Regions from separate parts of the Streptomyces sp. NBC_01092 genome, predicted to be linked through region 2. Evidence: riboswitches for the same ligand, from Rfam matches in the RefSeq annotation. Region 2 holds a riboswitch; each other region holds the start of a gene.

Region 1 (5,395 bases), 2.9 Mb from region 2:
ACGCGCGTGTGCCCCTCGGGAGACAGGTGGAGCCGGTCGTCGTCCCAGGCCCGGCGGTCCTGAACGGCCTTGAGGGACCACAGGTCGAGCACCGGGCAGCCGTGCCGGTCGGCGATGGCCCGCACATGTCCGTTGTACGTGGCGATCTTGCCGCGCAGATGCTTCAGCACGGGCACGCCACGGGTGTCGAAGCCGGTCGTCACCATGACGGTGCCGACGGCGGAGGTGAGCCGGGTGATCGCCCGCTCGAAGCGCTCGGCGACCTCGTCGGGGTCGGTTCCGGGTCGGATGATGTCATTGCCGCCCGCAGAGAACGAGACCAGGTCCGGGGCCAGTTCGGCGGCCTTCGGAAGCTGTTCCTCGATGATCTGGTCGAGCAGTCTGCCGCGCACGGCGAGGTTGGTGTAGTTGAAGTCGCCCTCGGGGCGCCGGTCCGCGAGCAGGACCGCGAACCGGTCGGCCCAGCCGACGAACGCCCCGTCGGGGCCGGGGTCGCCGACGCCCTCGGTGAAGCTGTCCCCCACCGCAACGTACGACCCGATCACTGATCTGCTGTCACTCTTCGAATCGTCTGCCACATCGGGACATGATTCACCTTTGAATGTGACCTACGCGACCGTAGGAAAGGGTTGACGAGCGGTGAGATAAGCCACTCCTAAAGTGTTCGCCAAGCGAGGAATATCCCTCTGATCAGGGGTGTTGACGCGCGCAACCGCCAGTCCCGGAACATGCCGAAGGCCGGACCCGGGGATCGGGGTCCGGCCTTCGGCCGCGTGTCAGGCAGGTGGTTCTCGCGTCAGCCGATGGAGACGCCCTTGGAGGCCAGGTAGGCGACCGGGTCCACGTCCGAGCCGTAGTCCGGCGTGGTGCGGATCTCGAAGTGCAGGTGCGGGCCGGTGACATTGCCGGTCGCGCCGGAGAGGCCGATCTGCTGGCCCGCGGTCACGCTCTGGCCGCTGGAGACCGAGAGCGAGGACAGGTGGGCGTACTGGGCGTAGTAGCCGTCGGCGAGCTGGATGACGACCTGGTTGCCGTACGCACCGCCCCAGCCGGCCGAGACGACGGTGCCCGCGCCGACCGCCTTCAGTGAGGTGCCGGTGGCGGCGGCGAAGTCGACGCCGGTGTGATAGCCGCTGGACCACATGCTGCCCGCGACCTTGTAGGCGGTGCCGAGGGAAGCGCCGTCCAGCGGGGCGGAGAAGCCGTTGACGGTGCTGGTCGTCTCGGCGGCCGTGGTCGCCTTCTGCGCCTTCTTCGGCGTGGCGGACTTCGCGGCGGACGAGTCCTTCGAGGACGACTTGGACGCCGAAGACGGCTTGGAGGACGACGACTTGGGGGCGGTCGCCGGGGCCTTCTTGCCGCCGATCGTCAGCTTCAGACCGGGATGGATCAGCGACGGGTCGGCGCCGACGGCCTCACGGTTGTCGGCGTAGAGCTTCTTCCAGCCACCGCCGACGTTCTGCTCGTTGGCGATCTTCGAAAGGTAATCGCCGACCTTCACCGAATAGGTCCGCACGTCCGTCTTCTTGGCGGACTTCTTCTCAGCAGCCTTCTGGCCGGCGGCCGGAAGGGACGAGACGGCCTTTTCCGAAACGGTCTGCGAGGGAGCGGCGTGGGCGCCGGTGGCTCCCATGAGCGGAAGAGCGAGAGCGGCGCCACCGGTTCCGGCGACGGCGATGGAGCGGGTGAAGCGCAGGGACTTCGGACGGCGGTGCTTACCCTTCGCGGGCATGGCGAATTCCTCTCCGGCGCCTGCGAGGTGAGCTGTCGGGTGCGGGCTGGAGATGCCCGGCCGCGCCGAGGCGCGACTTGACCCCAAGCCGTTCCGGAGACCGGAACAGGCGGTTGTACCTGTGGGTCCCCCGCTCCTGCCGTGTACGGGTGAGTTAGCGCGGGATCCAGGCGGCGGCAGGATTAGGCGTCCGTCCGGATTGGTGGCGAACGTAAGCGAGGAAGACGCAAAGGAACAAGTGAGAGGTTCCGTCCGAATGCGTTCCTGTTGATCCCTTGTGGGAATTAGCCGTCACCGTGCGTGAAATATGGGGGTGCCGCCCGACTCAAAGCCCCATGAAAAGCACATGAATTACGTGGACATGACGGGCGACGCACCGTCACGGATATGACGCTCCTCACGTGACGCTGCTCCAGCTTTCTTTATTGCAGAGCGAGTTGGAATGAAGGCGCCAATTCGGACAGAACACCTAGATGCGACGGAGCCGAATAACTGCCGCATCCAGGTCGCCCTTCAGGCCGGTAGGTAGTCCGTGATGTACCAGTACGGCCCCTCGGTGTATTTCGCCCGTTTCAAGGCATTCATACGACACTGTCGGATCCAGGCCGTGCAGCCGCAGCGCCGGAAGGGGCTCGCCGTAGCTCTGCGCCTGGAGCCAGGCGAGGACGACCGCGTCGCCCCCGAGCACGTACTGCACCGCACTCAGCCCGCCACGCGGAGGCCGCAGCCGGTAGAGGTCGCCGCGCTGCACCAGGGGCCGGATCTCCTTGTAGAGCGCCACCCACTCCCGGGCCTCGGCGAGCTCCTCCTCGGTCCACTGCGCGAGGTCACCGCCGACCCCGAGCACCCCGGCCATGGCGCTCACGAACCGGAAGCGCAGCGAGCTGGCGCGGTGGTTGAGCATGGCGTTCGGGCTGTCCGTGACCCAGGCGGCCATGGCCCGGGCCGGGTGGATCTGGCTGAAGCCGTGCTGGATGGCGAGCCGGTCGAGGGGGTCGGTGTTGTCCGAGGTCCACACCTGGTCCGTACGGCTCAGCACGCCGAGGTCGATCCGTCCGCCGCCGCCCGAGCAGGACTCGAAGGCGACGCCGGGATGAGTGGCGCGCAGCCGGTCCAGCAGGGCGTACAGGGCGCGCACATGGTCGACCCACAGGCGCTGCGGATACGGCTCGCCGGGCCAGCCGGCGTCGGAGAAGCAGCGGTTGAAGTCCCACTTCACATAGTCGATCGGGGCGCTGGAGAGGAGCCCGTCGAGCTGTTCCCAGAGGTACTCCTGGACATCGTCGCGGGCGAGGTTCAGTACGAGTTGATTACGGAAGTCCGTACGCTTTCGTCCCGTTTGGTACTGCACCCAGTCCGGGTGGGCGCGATACAGCTCGCTGTCCGGATTGACCATTTCCGGTTCGACCCAGATGCCGAACTGCATGCCGAGCGTGTGCACGTGCTCGGCGAGCGGCTTGAGGCCGGACGGGAAGCGGTCGGGGTTGGGCGTCCAGTCGCCGAGCCCGGCGCGGTCGCTGGTGCGCGTGCCGAACCAGCCGTCGTCGACGACGAACAGCTCGACGCCCATGGCCGCGGCCCGCCGCGCGAGCAGGCTCTGCTGTTTCTCGGAGATGTCGAACTCCGTCGCCTCCCAGGAGTTGAACAGCACGGGCCGGTCCTGGTCGGCGTCCGGGACCACATACGCGCGCTGGTACGCATGCCAGGCGCGGCTGGCCCCGCCGAAGCCGCCGTCGCTCCAGAGGCCTGCGAAGACGGGTGTCGTGAAGGACTCCCCCGCCGCCAGGCGCAGCAGACCCGAGTCGTCGTACCCGGCTCCGCCGGTGATCTGCACGCGCGCGTCCGGGAGTTGGGCCACGCCGATGCGCCAGGACCCGGACCAGCCGAGCGCGCAGCCGTAGACCTCGCCGCGCTCCTCGGTGGCGTCCGTGTCGAGCGCGACCCACGGCAGGTGCTGGTGCCCGGTGTGTCCGCGACGGCTGCCGATGACCTTCTCACCGTAGGTGAGCGGGGCCTGTGCCAGCCGGGACTCGGCACCCCAGCGGCCGTGCAGCTGGGACAGCCGCCAGTCCTCCCGGTCCGGCAGCGTCCAGGTCGCCGAGTCGGCCCGCAGCAGCTCCAGGGCGGGCCCCTCGTTGTCCAGAGTCACCCAGCGCTCCACGACGTCCTGGCGCATCCGGTAGTGCAGGGTGACCTTCAGCCCGCCGTCACGAAAGCGCAACCGCAGCTCGTCACCCTCGGTCTCGTGGCGCTCGAAACCCCACTCGGTGCCGCGCCGCTCGTCGGTGCGCACGGACAGGGCGGGCCGTACGAAGCGGGGGCCGCCCTCGACCGGGTACTCCTCGCGGCCGTCGAGCGGGGACTCGAAGGGCCAGTACTCCGGCAGCGGGCGGACAGCGAGGGCCTCGGCGTCGGCGAGCTCGATCCGCGGCCCCCAGTGCAGGTGCAGCAGTTCGTCGCCGTCGGTCAGATGGACGGCGTAGCTGCTGGTCGGCCCGGAAAGGAGCCACGTACGGCCGTTGTCGGAGATCTCCAGCATCAAGCCCCCACAGAGACGAACAGGTGCGATCAAGTACCAACATCATCAAGGGTCGAGCGGCCCCGGGGCAACGCCTGTGGATAACTCATTGGGCCAGGAATCCATGTCGTATGGTCGAGAGCGCACCCCGTCGGCCGCATCGCCGAGCCGCGCCGTCGGGGCTGACTGGGAGGAGCCCCCGTGACGCAGCAGATCCCGTCGACCGAGCCCGAACTGGCCGGGGTTCGTAACTTCCGTGATGTGGGCGGCCTGCCGACAGTGGACGGACGACGGGTGCGGCACGGAGTGCTGTTCCGCAGCGGCCATCTCGCGCACGCGACCGCACAGGACGCCGACTTCCTCGACTCCCTCGGGCTGCACACGATCTTCGACTTCCGAAACGCGGCCGACCAGAAGCTCGAAGGCCCGGACGTCGAGCTGCCGGGCGTGCGCAATGTGAACCTGCCGCTGTCCGACCCCGCGGACGGCGCGGAGTTCTGGAAGATGGTCCGGGACGGCGATCTGGACCAGCTGCGCGGGATCCTCGCGGACGGCAAGGGCGCGAACCGGATGATCGCGTCCTACCGCTCGATCATCAAGGAGCGCACCGACGAGCACTCCCGGGTGCTGCACGCCCTCGCCGAGGACAGCGTCCCGGCCCTGATGCACTGCGCGGCCGGCAAGGACCGCGCGGGCCTGTCCATCGCCGTGACACTGCTCGCCGTCGGCGTGGAGCGCGAGGCGATCGTCGCCGACTACCTGGAATCCAACGCGAAGCACCGCCGCTACAAGGTGCGCCGCAGCGGCAGCGACTCCGCCGCCTACTCCCCCGAGATCATGGAGCTGCTCAGCCCGCTGTTCGACGCACGGGCCGAGTATCTGACGGCGGCCTTCGAGACGATCGATGAGACATGGGGCGGCGTCGACATCTACCTGGAGCAGGGCCTGCGGATCACCCCGGAGACCCGGGAGCGTCTGCGGGAGCGCTTGCTCGACTGATCCCCGGCGCCCACCCGCCCCGCGCGCCTACTGCTTCGCCCCCAGCTCGAACAGCAGGTAGATGAAGGCGGCGAAGACGTGCCCCACCGCGATGTAGATGATGAGCCGCACCCACATGGCGCGCGGGAACTTCTCCTCCATGTCAC
Region 2 (5,395 bases):
GCTGCGCATCGACGAGCGCGTCAGATACAGCCGTTCACGCGCGCGCGTGATGCCGACGTACGCGAGCCGCCGCTCCTCCTCCAGCTCCTTGTTCTGGCCGAGGGCGCGCATGTGCGGGAAGACGCCGTCCTCCATGCCGGTGAGGAAGACGACCGGGAACTCCAGGCCCTTGGCGGTGTGCAGGGTCATGAGGGTGATGACACCCGACCCGTCCTCCTCCTCGTCCGGGATCTGGTCGGAGTCGGCGACGAGCGCGACCCGCTCCAGGAAGTCCGCGAGCCCACCGGTGGCCTCGCCCTCGCCCGACTCCTGCTCGAACTCCAGGGCGACGGCGGCGAGTTCCTGGAGGTTCTCGATCCGGGTCTCGTCCTGAGGGTCGGTGGAGGCCTGCAACTCGGCCAGGTACCCGGTCCGTTCGAGGACCGCCTCCAGGACGGTCGCCGGTCCCGCGCCGGACTCGACGATCGTACGGAGCTCCTCCATCAGCGTGTTGAACCGCTTGACGGCGTTCGTCGACCGCGCGGCCATGCCGTACGCCTCGTCGACCCGCCGCAGCGCCTGCGGGAAGCTGATCTTCTCGCGCTGCGACAGCGCGTCGATCATCGCCTCGGCGCGATCGCCGATGCCGCGCTTGGGCACGTTCAGGATCCGCCGCAGCGGCACGGAGTCCTCGGGGTTGGCCAGCACGCGCAGGTAGGCCAGGACGTCCCGGACCTCCTTGCGCTCGTAGAACCGGACGCCGCCGACGACCTTGTAGGGCAGGCCGACGCGGATGAAGATCTCTTCGAAGACACGGGACTGGGCGTTCGTACGGTAGAAGACGGCGACGTCGCCGGCCTTCGCGTCGCCCGCGTCCGTCAGTCGGTCTATCTCCTCGGCGACGAACTGTGCCTCGTCGTGCTCGGTGTCCGCGACATAGCCGGTGATGCGCGCGCCTGCGCCAGCGTTGGTCCACAGGTTCTTGGGGCGGCGGGACTCGTTGCGCTCGATGACCGCGTTGGCGGCGCTCAGGATCGTCTGGCTGGAGCGGTAGTTCTGCTCCAGCAGGATCGTCGTCGCGTCCGGGTAGTCCTCCTCGAACTGGAGGATGTTGCGGATGGTGGCGCCGCGGAAGGCGTAGATCGACTGGTCGGCGTCGCCCACCACGCACAGCTCGGCCGGCGGGACGTCGGACTCGTTCGGCGGCACGTCGACGGGGTGCTCGCGCGTGCCGACGAGCTCGCGCACGAGGGCGTACTGCGCGTGGTTGGTGTCCTGGTACTCATCCACCAGCACATGCCGGAAGCGACGGTGGTAGTGCTCGGCGACGTCCGGGAAGGCGCGCAGCAGGTTGACCGTCGTCATGATCAGGTCGTCGAAGTCGAGGGCGTTCGCCTCCCGCAACCGCGACTGGTACAGGACGTACGCCTGCGCGAGGGTCTTCTCGAAGCCGTCCGTCGCCTGGGCGGCGAAGTCCTCCTCGTCGATCAGCTCGTTCTTCAGATTGCTGATCTTGGCGCTGAAGGACTTGGGCGGAAACCGCTTGGGGTCGAGATCCAGATCACGGCACACGAGCGCCATCAGCCGCTTGCTGTCGGCGGCGTCGTAGATCGAGAAGGACGAGGTGAACCCGAGCTTCTTGCTCTCCCGGCGCAGGATGCGCACACACGCGCTGTGGAAGGTCATCACCCACATCGCGTTCGCGCGCGGGCCGACGAGGTGCTCGACGCGCTCCTTCATCTCGCCCGCGGCCTTGTTGGTGAAGGTGATCGCGAGGATCTGCCCCGGATGCACGCTCCGCTCGGCGAGCAGGTGGGCGATGCGATGGGTGAGCACCCGGGTCTTGCCGGACCCGGCCCCGGCCACGATGAGCAGCGGGGTGTCGGAGTGGACGACGGCGGCACGCTGGTTCTCGTTCAGCCCCTCCAGCAGCGCCGCGGCGTCGATGGCGGGGCGCGGGGCGCCGTCGCGGTAGTAGCCGTCCCGGTCCGGTGGCACGTCGAACTTCCCACCGAACAGATCGTCCGGAACCGGTTCCGGAGTGTGATCGTCCTCGGGCGGCGGCGGGTGTTCTTCCTCGCGGGCCCGTGGGGCCTGGAGGTCCGCCAGGAAGCTGTCGTCAAAGAGGCTGCTCATCGCTCTCCGAGTCTAGGCCGCGCCACTGACAACCCGCCGCCGCCCTCGGAACATCACCGGCCCAGGAACCCGACGATCTTCCGACCCGCTCCCCCAGCCCGCCCCATCACCCACCCCATCACCCCCCGCGACCGCTCCACCACGACCGGCAACCGACCAGGCCAGGCCGCCACTGTCAGTCCCATATCGGTTCAACCGAGACATCAAGCAGAAGGCATCCCACACCTCCGCACACCACCCCGAACCAACCACCGCCCACAAGATTTCGCTTCAAGGTCACGAAAATGTATCGGGCATATCGAACATCAACCTTCACAGGGGCCACACGAGTTGGCTACCGTGCCGGACAGGCCGTACGACCCCCTCCGGCGAACGACGCCGGGCCGCACGGCCTCCGCCGAGTCCGCACGCCTCACGGCAAGCCGGAGCCGGGGACCCACCGAACTTGGGGTGAATCGGCCCGACTTCCCTCCCGGAAGTGGCCGTAGGGCAACCCTTCCGATCCACCCGCCCGAACCCGACAGCTAACTCGGTAGGCGGAGTATGGAAGGAGTCGCCTCCCTTGGCGTCGCACCGCAAGTCGCGTCCCGCCGGTACGCGCGTAGCAGGCATACGCACCCCTGCCCTCGCCACGGCCGCCCTCACGTCCGTGGCCCTGTTGTCCCAGACGGCCAACGCCAGCCCCTCGACGGACGACAAGCCCAGCCTCGAAGAGGTCGAGAAGAAGGTCGACGACCTCTACCGCCAGGCGGAGTCGGCGACCGAGAAGTACAACGCGGCGAAGGACCAGACCACCAAGCAGCGCAAGCGCGTCGACACGCTCCTCGACGACGTCGCCCAGCGCACCCAGAAGCTCAACGAAGCGCGTGAGGAACTGGGCCGCAACGCCGCCGCGCAGTACCGCACGGGTGCCGCGGCGCCCGACACGGCGACCTTCCTCCTGGCGGACACTCCGCAGGACTACTTCGACCAGAACCAGCTGATGGACCGCATGACGGGCCGTCAGAAGGAAGCGGTCGACGACTACTTCACCCAACAGTCCGCGACGATGAAGAAGCGCCAGGAGGCCACCCGGAGCCTCGAGACGCTCACCGAGTCGCAGAGCGACCTCCAGTCCGCGAAGACCACCGTCCAGCAGAAGCTCTCCGACGCACGCGAACTTCTCTCGAAGCTGACGGCGGAGGAGAAGGCCCGCCTCGCCGCGATCGAGAAGGCCAAGCAGGAAGAGGCCGCCCGCAAGGCCGCCGAACTGGCCCGGCAGCAGGCGGAAGCCGAACGCCAGCGTCAGGAGCAGGAGGCTGCCGCCCAGCAGCAGCAGCAGGAGAGCACCGAGCCGCCCGCCGACTCGAGCGGCTCGGACTCCAGCAACTCGGACTCGTCCGCGGACTCCTCGTACGCCACCAAGGCCGAGAAGGCCCTGGCCTTCGCCCGCTCCCAGGTGGGCAAGCCGTACGTGTGGGGCGCCACCGGCCCCGACTCCTACGACTGCTCCGGCCTCACCCAGGCTGCCTGGAAGGCCGCCGGCGTGGACATCCCGCGCGTCACCTACGACCAGGTCAACGCCGGCACCACGGTCTCCCTCTCCAACGCCCAGCCCGGCGACCTGGTCTTCTTCTACGACGACATCACCCACGTGGGCATCTACATAGGCAACGGCATGATGATCCACGCCCCGAAGCCCGGCACGTACGTCCGCGAGGAGTCGATCTACTACGACGGAGAGTCGTCGATCCACAGCGTGGTCCGCCCGGCCTGACACCGGTCAGGATCGGGTGACCTCGCGACGTACCGGGGGGATCGGACGTGCCGGGGGGATCGAGGGGGAGCGAGCACGCCCCACCCCCCGGCACCGGGCGATTTCACCCCACCCCCGAGCGCGCCCCGCCTCCAACCCCCACGGCGCTCCATAGCATCGCCCCATGCCCGCCACCACCACCCCCACTTCCCCCCTCCACACCTGGTGGTCGCAGCGACCCCCCGCAGCCGGTGCCGCAGTCTTGGCCACCGGCATCCTCTCGGTGGGCTTCCACCAGACGGGCTACGAGACCCTCTCCCGCATCGCCCTCGCCCTCGCCTGCGCGGCCTGGCTCGCCCTCGCCGCCGACTTCACCGCACGGTTCCTCCTGGACCGCCCGAACTGGCTGAAGCAGGCGGCCACCCCGGCCGCCCTGACCGCCGTCGCCGCAACGACAGTCCTCGGCACCCGTTTCACCGCCCTCGGCTGGGAAACCCTCGCGGAGGCCCTCCTGGCCCTCGCCGCCGTGCTCTGGCCGGTCCTCCTGCTCGCCGTCCTGCGACACTGGCGCCGCCACATGCCCGGCGCGGTGTTCCTGGTCTGCGTGGCCACCCAGGGCCTGGCGGTCCTGGGCGCGACCCTCGCCGCCGCCGAGACGACGGCATGGCTCGCCCACGTGTCGCTCGTGTTCTTCTGGCTGGGTCTCGTCCTCTACGTCGTCGCCCTGCCCCACTTCGACCGGAGCCAGCTCGCCCGGGGCGCCGGCGACCAGTGGGTGGCAGGCGGCGCCCTCGCCATCTCCGCACTGGCCGGCTCGAGACTCCTCGCCGCCGACAGCCCCGAGCTGTACCTCTGGAACGACGACGACTACGGCGTCCTGCGCACGGTGAGCGTCGCCCTGCTCGTACTCGACCTGGCCTGGTACGTCGTCCTGCTCCTCGCCGAGTTCGCATGGCCACGCCTGCGCTACGACGTACGCCGCTGGGCCACGGTGTTCCCGATGGGCATGACGGCGGCGGCGGCACTCTCCGTCGGCACCGCCGTGGACGTCTCGTGGCTGGAGCCCCTGGGCAAGGCACTGCTGTGGATCGCGGTGGCGGCATGGCTCGCGGTGGCCGCGGGCGCGGCATGGACCTACACGGGCCGCGGCTCCCGGCCCGGAACCCAGGCACCCCCCGGCCCTGGAGCCGGCGTCACGTCCACAATACGGCGATGAAGACGTTCGCCACGGTCAGCAGCCCCACGACCCCGAACAGCCGCTTGTCCACCGTCTCCTCGTCCCGCTTCACATAGACGAGCCCGAGAATCACGATCAGCAGCGCCAGCTTCACACCGATCTTGATGTTGTTGACGGACTGGTCGTCCGCCTGATTGAGGCCGACGAGGATCACGCCGGTGACCAGCATGGTCAGCGCGCCGTGCAACATCGCGGGCACGAACCGGGCGGTGCCCTGCCCCATCGCCTTCATCTGGGTGAAGAAACCACCGAGCAGCGCGGCGATACCGATGATGTGCAGACCGACGAACAAATGGATGAGTAGGTCC
Region 3 (5,395 bases), 4.7 Mb from region 2:
CACATTACGTCATGTACGTCCTGTACATTTTTTCCAGGCACCCCGGCAAGGGAGGCGCGAGCCATGACCCGACCGTCCGCCCGCTACGTACTGCCCGAGTTCACCGAACGCACGAGTTCAGGCGTCAGGACGCAGGATCCGTACTCGAAGCTGATGGAGGAGCGGATCGTCTTTCTCGGCACGCCGATCGACGACACGTCGGCGAACGACGTGATGGCCCAGTTCATGTACCTGGAGCACAAGGACCCCGACCAGGACATCTCGCTGTACATCAATTCGCCCGGCGGCTCGTTCAGTGCGATGTCGGCGATCTACGACACGATGCAGTTCGTCGCCTGTGACGTGGAGACGATCTGCCTGGGCCAGGCTGCCTCGGCCGGCGCCGTGCTGCTGGCGGCGGGCACCCCGGGCAAGCGGTTCGCGCTGCCGGGGGCCCGGGTGGTGATCCATCAGCCGGCGCTGCCCGAGCCGGTCGAGGGGCAGGCGAGCGATCTGGCGATCCAGGCGGACGAACTGACGCGGGTTCGCACCCGCCTGGAGGAGATGCTCGCCCGGCACACCGGGCGCGCTCGCGAGCAAGTGGCCGCCGACATCGAGCGGGACAAGATCCTGAACGCCCAAGAGGCGCTGGAATACGGGCTGGTGGACCGGATCGTCCCGAGCCGCAAGGCCACGCTCGCTCCGCCGACGGGACGGTGACCGGCCGGTGCTTCCACCCGAGTTGCCTCCGCTGCCCGCACTGACCCGTGCGGAGGGCGAGTTGATCGACCGTTATCTCGACGTGGTGGACCTGCTCGGCCGGATCAACCCGGCGCAGGAAGGCGATACCTATCGAGGACTGCGTGCCGCGCAGGCGCTCGTGAGCAGAGCGGCCGAGCTACGGGACGCGCTGGCGCTGATGCACCAGCGGGGCGAGACGGAGCTGCACGCTCACACGCTGGCGCGTGCGTTGCGCGTGCTGGACGGAGAGCGCCGCACGGCTCGTGTCACGGTGCCCCCGCGCTCCGACAGTTGACGACGCGTACGACCCGGATTCCGGACGCCCCGACCCACTGACGAGGCGTCCGGAGCTGAGCCGAAACGGACCAAACGGCGTACCCCCGTTCGGCGTAGCCAGTTCTACTTTTGTACGCCCGTCAGGGTTGCGCAACGGACATGACCCCCAGGCGGAATCAGGCACTCCATCCCTGGTCCGGGACTCCTCGACCCCCTGGACACCCCCTCGAACACGGCGGTACCCACCCGAACGGGTGAGTGGTGAGTAACACCACAAACCCCCGATTCCGTTGGGTATTTCGTTCATTCGTGCGTCAAGATCCCTGACTGACGACAAGCCCCCGCCGCAGCGGCGGGGCGGTCCGGGCGGACGCCGAGTCCTGCCGCCTCCCGGATGACCGGTCGACGGAGTGGATCGGCAGGAGTGGAGGACCCGAGCAAGACGGGTCGCCGGAGCGGACGTTCGTTCGATCCGAGCAACCCTTGGGGTGAAGCCGCGGCAACGCGGCCGGGCAACTTCGCCAGCCCGAATCCGACAGGTCATCCTTCACAGGCGGCTGACGAAGGGTTGCGCATGACTGCGCTCAATCGTGTCCCGTCGCTCATGGTCCGCGCCGGTACGGCCTCGGCCATGACCCTCGCCGCTGTGGGCGGCTCGATCGTGGCGCCCGGCCTCGCCTCGGAGGCGGAGGCCGCCACGCCGGCGTCGAAGGCACTTCAGATCGCGGCCTCGAAGAAGGGCTCCCCGTACAGGTGGGGCGCCACGGGGCCGAACCGGTTCGACTGCTCCGGGCTCACGCTGTACTCGTACAAGAAGGCGGGCAAGAAGCTGCCCCGCACGGCGGCCCAGCAGTACAACAAGACGCGCCACATCTCCGCCAAGAACCGCAAGGCCGGGGACCTGGTGTTCTTCCACTCGGGGTCGTACGTCTACCACGTCGGCATCTACGCCGGGAAGGGAAAGCTCTGGCACTCCCCGAAGACCGGGGACGTCGTGAAGCTCCAGAAGATCTGGACGAGGAGCGTCTGGTACGGCCGGGTCAAGTGACCTTCCCGGGGGCGGTGGCGGCGGCCTGACCCGCCGTCACCGTTCCCGGGGCCTCAGACGGCCATCAGCGGCCCCGCGAGGAGAGCCGCGCCGAAGGCCGTCAGCGCCGCGCCGGTGGCGAGCGTGACCGCACGAGCGGCCCGCGGCCGGCGCAGCCACCTGCCGAGCCGGTCCACCAGCAGGGCGACCACCTGGAACCACACCAGCGCGATCGCCAGCACGATCAGGGCGAGCAGCAGCGTCCTGGGCATCGCGGGAGAGCCCGCGGGCACGAACTGAGGCAGCACGCTGAGGAACGTGAGGGACGCCTTCGGGTTGAGGGCGTTGGTCACGAAGCCCTGCCGCAGCGGCCGCGCGGTGGACTCCTCCCGCGTGTCCACCACTTCGGTGTGCCGCTGCCGCAGCGTCTGGATGCCCAGGTACAACACGTAGACGCCGCCCACCACTTGGAGCGCGCCGAACAGCGCCGGTACGGCGGCCAGGACCGCGGCGACGCCCACCACCGCCAGCGTCACATGCACCAGCAGCCCCGCCCCGATCCCGAGCGCGCAGGCGGAGCCGGCCCGGCGCGAGACGAGGGCGTTGCGTACGACGACGGTGAAGTCGGCCCCGGGTATGGCGACGAGGCCGGCGGAGACCCCGGTGAAGGCGATGAGCTGAGCGTCCATGCCACCCAGCGTGCCGCGCGGAAGCCTTCAGCAGGTATGTCGAATATCCTGGGAAGCCATAAAGCATTGCTTAAGGCTGAGGTTCAGACAGACAGGGGCCCGCATGTTCGACCCGATCCGGCTCGCCGCCCTGGTGGCGGTCGCTGAGGCGGGTTCGATCACCCGGGCCGCCGAGCGGCTCGGCTACACCACGCCCGCGCTCTCCCAGCAGCTGGCCAAGCTGGAGCGCGAGGCGGGCACGGCCCTGCTGGTACGGCACCACCGCGGGGCGCGGCTCACGGGTGCGGGCGAGCTGCTGGTGGCCCGGGCGCGGCGGGTGCTCGACGAGCTCGACCGGGCCCGGCACGAGCTGGCCCTGCTGACCGGCCTGTCCGGCGGCACGCTGCGGCTCGGCACCTTCCAGACGGCCGGCATCCATCTGCTGCCGCCGGCCCTCAGCGCGTTCCGCCGGGCGCATCCGGACGTGGAGCTGACGGTCGCCGACTACGAGCCGTCGGCCGGGGTCGCCGCGGTGGCGGCGGGCGAGGTCGACCTGGCGCTGACCCACACCTACGAGCCGGGGGAACCGACCGCGCTGCCCGCCTCCGTCGGCATCGAGGCGATCCTCGTCGAGGAGCTCGTCCTGGTGTCTGCTCCGGGCCACGTCCTCACGAGCGGCGCCGCACGGCTGCCGCTGGCCGAGCTCGCCGGGCAGCCCCTGATCAGCATGGCGCCGGACGCTCCGGCCCGGCGGGGTGTGGAGGCGGCGCTGGCCAGGGCGGGGGCCACGCCGTCAGTGCTGGTGCCGACGCCTGGCTATCTCCTGGTGTGCGCGCTGGCCAGTGCGGGGCTGGGGGTCGCGGTCGTACCGGAGATGGTGGCGCGCACGTCGGTCACACCGGTCGGGGTGCGCGCGCTGGAAGGCGGGCAGTTGCGCCGTACGGTCTCGGTCGCCCATCGCGTCGACGAGGCGGCTCCCGCCGCGGACGCCTTCCGGGCCCTGCTGCGCGGCACCTTCGGCCGCTCGTCGGGACAGCCGCAGCAGGCCTGAGGGGCTACGGCTCCTGCGGGGCGGCGGCGGCGACCGGAGCGGCAGGCACGGTCCACGGCAGTTCGATGGAGACGGTCTTGCCGCCCTCGCGGGTCGGGCGCACTCTCAGCTTGCCGCCGCACTCCGCGGTCAGCCAGCGGATGATGACCATCCCGCGTCCATTGTCCTGCTGCACGGCGGCCGGGAGGCGTTTGGGGAAGCGGGGGTGGCTGTCGGTGACGCCGATGCGCAGGTGTTCGTCACGGTCGAGCACGAGGTCCACCGTGAAGGTGGGTGACTGGCCCAGGGTGTGCTGTACGGCGTTGGTGGTGAGTTCGGAGACGATCAGGCGGATGGTGTCGGCGATTTCCGTGTCGGGCGGCAGTCCCCACTCGGCGAGGGTGGTGAGCACATAGGCCCGGGCCGCGCAGACCGAAGCGGGATCGCTCGGCAGAGTGACGGATGCTTCCAGATGATCTGCCATGGCGACGTCGTCCCTTTCCCAACGGGAGCGCAGTCCGACACGGGGCGGATGGTTCGAGTACGGTCCCGGACTGGTGCTTCGTCGCCAGACTGCCATTACCAGGCCCGTCAGAGTGCCGATCCACCAAGATATGCATATATCTGTCGCTCGATGCGGTGAACTCTGCGACGGCAGAGCGTATTTGGGTGGCTCGGTTGGAGTAAGGAGTAGCCCATGCAGCACGGTCCCGCGGTGCGCCGCCGGAAACTGGGCGCGGAACTGCGCGCGTTGCGCACCGGGGCGGGGCTCACCAGCGGTGAGGCGGCCCGGCTGGCGGGCTGGCACCAGTCCAAGGTGAGCCGGATCGAAACCGGCGCCAGCGGGGTGAAACCGGCCGATGTGCGGTTACTGCTCGACGTCTACGGCGTAGAGGATGCCCAACTGCGGGAGTTACTGCTGGTATTGGCGGGCTCCGACGAGAGTGGCGGCCGCCATCACTGGTGGCACGCGTACCGCGGAGTGCTGCCGCCGACGTACCGGGACTTCATCAGCCTGGAGTCCCAGGCGAGCGCGATGCGTACGTTGGAGACGTCCGTGGTGCCCGGGCTGCTCCAGACGCCCGAGTACGCCCGGGCGGTGACCCGGGTCGCGGTGGGCGGGCTCGACCCGGACGCCGACGAACGCCTCGACGCGCTGGTCGCGGTACGTCTGGCCAGGCAGGACGTGCTGCGGGGGGATCCGCCGCTGAGGCTGAGCGCGGTACTGGACGAGGCGGTGCTGCGGCGGGAGATCGGCGGGCCCGAGGTGATGGCGGGGCAGCTGAACCGGCTGATGGAGGCGGCGCGACTGCCCCAGGTCCGCCTTCAGGTGCTGCCGTTCAAGGCCGGCGAGCATGTCGGCATCACCGGCCCTTTCGTTATCTTCTCATTTTCGAGCACTTCTGATCTGGATGTGGTTGTTCTCGACCACTTGACGAGTAGCCTCTATCTCGAACGGAAAGAAGACCTCCAGGCCTACACGGAGGCCTTCAACGCCCTTCGGATCCACGCCCTTTCGCCCGAGGAATCGTTGGATTACATCGCCGCGTTAGGTGGCGGCGCGTAAGGAGGCACCATGACAGCACCGCCTCGGAACATCACGTCGAGTACCGAACTGCCAGGTGCACGCTGGCTGCGCAGCAGCTACAGCACCGGGGCGAACAACTGCGTCGA

The links. Region 2 has a riboswitch for cyclic di-AMP ahead of OG254_RS29815 (NlpC/P60 family protein). Riboswitches for the same ligand answer to the same signal wherever they lie in the genome.
Region 1: linked by a shared signal. The riboswitch ahead of OG254_RS42595 (LysM peptidoglycan-binding domain-containing M23 family metallopeptidase) and the one ahead of OG254_RS29815 (NlpC/P60 family protein) in region 2 are both predicted to bind cyclic di-AMP.
Region 3: linked by a shared signal. The riboswitch ahead of OG254_RS07670 (C40 family peptidase) and the one ahead of OG254_RS29815 (NlpC/P60 family protein) in region 2 are both predicted to bind cyclic di-AMP.

What each region holds. Positions count from the first base shown of each region.
Region 1 is NZ_CP108659.1:9,423,397-9,428,791, reverse strand. It holds gene OG254_RS42600 (SGNH/GDSL hydrolase family protein) at 1-545, opposite strand, end outside; gene OG254_RS42595 (LysM peptidoglycan-binding domain-containing M23 family metallopeptidase) at 797-1,732, opposite strand; cyclic di-AMP (ydaO/yuaA leader) riboswitch at 1,737-1,902, opposite strand; gene OG254_RS42590 (alpha-galactosidase) at 2,202-4,271, opposite strand; gene OG254_RS42585 (tyrosine-protein phosphatase) at 4,452-5,249, shown strand; gene OG254_RS42580 (DUF6126 family protein) at 5,277-5,395, opposite strand, start outside.
Region 2 is NZ_CP108659.1:6,507,594-6,512,988, reverse strand. It holds gene pcrA (DNA helicase PcrA) at 1-2,115, opposite strand, end outside; cyclic di-AMP (ydaO/yuaA leader) riboswitch at 2,501-2,670, shown strand; gene OG254_RS29815 (NlpC/P60 family protein) at 2,678-3,871, shown strand; gene OG254_RS29810 (tellurite resistance/C4-dicarboxylate transporter family protein) at 4,035-5,066, shown strand; gene OG254_RS29805 (hypothetical protein) at 5,044-5,395, opposite strand, start outside.
Region 3 is NZ_CP108659.1:1,760,023-1,765,417, forward strand. It holds gene OG254_RS07660 (ATP-dependent Clp protease proteolytic subunit) at 64-699, shown strand; gene OG254_RS07665 (hypothetical protein) at 707-1,015, shown strand; cyclic di-AMP (ydaO/yuaA leader) riboswitch at 1,358-1,567, shown strand; gene OG254_RS07670 (C40 family peptidase) at 1,571-2,044, shown strand; gene OG254_RS07675 (LysE family translocator) at 2,098-2,712, opposite strand; gene OG254_RS07680 (LysR family transcriptional regulator) at 2,816-3,742, shown strand; gene OG254_RS07685 (ATP-binding protein) at 3,747-4,205, opposite strand; gene OG254_RS07690 (helix-turn-helix transcriptional regulator) at 4,419-5,288, shown strand; gene OG254_RS07695 (DUF397 domain-containing protein) at 5,298-5,395, shown strand, end outside.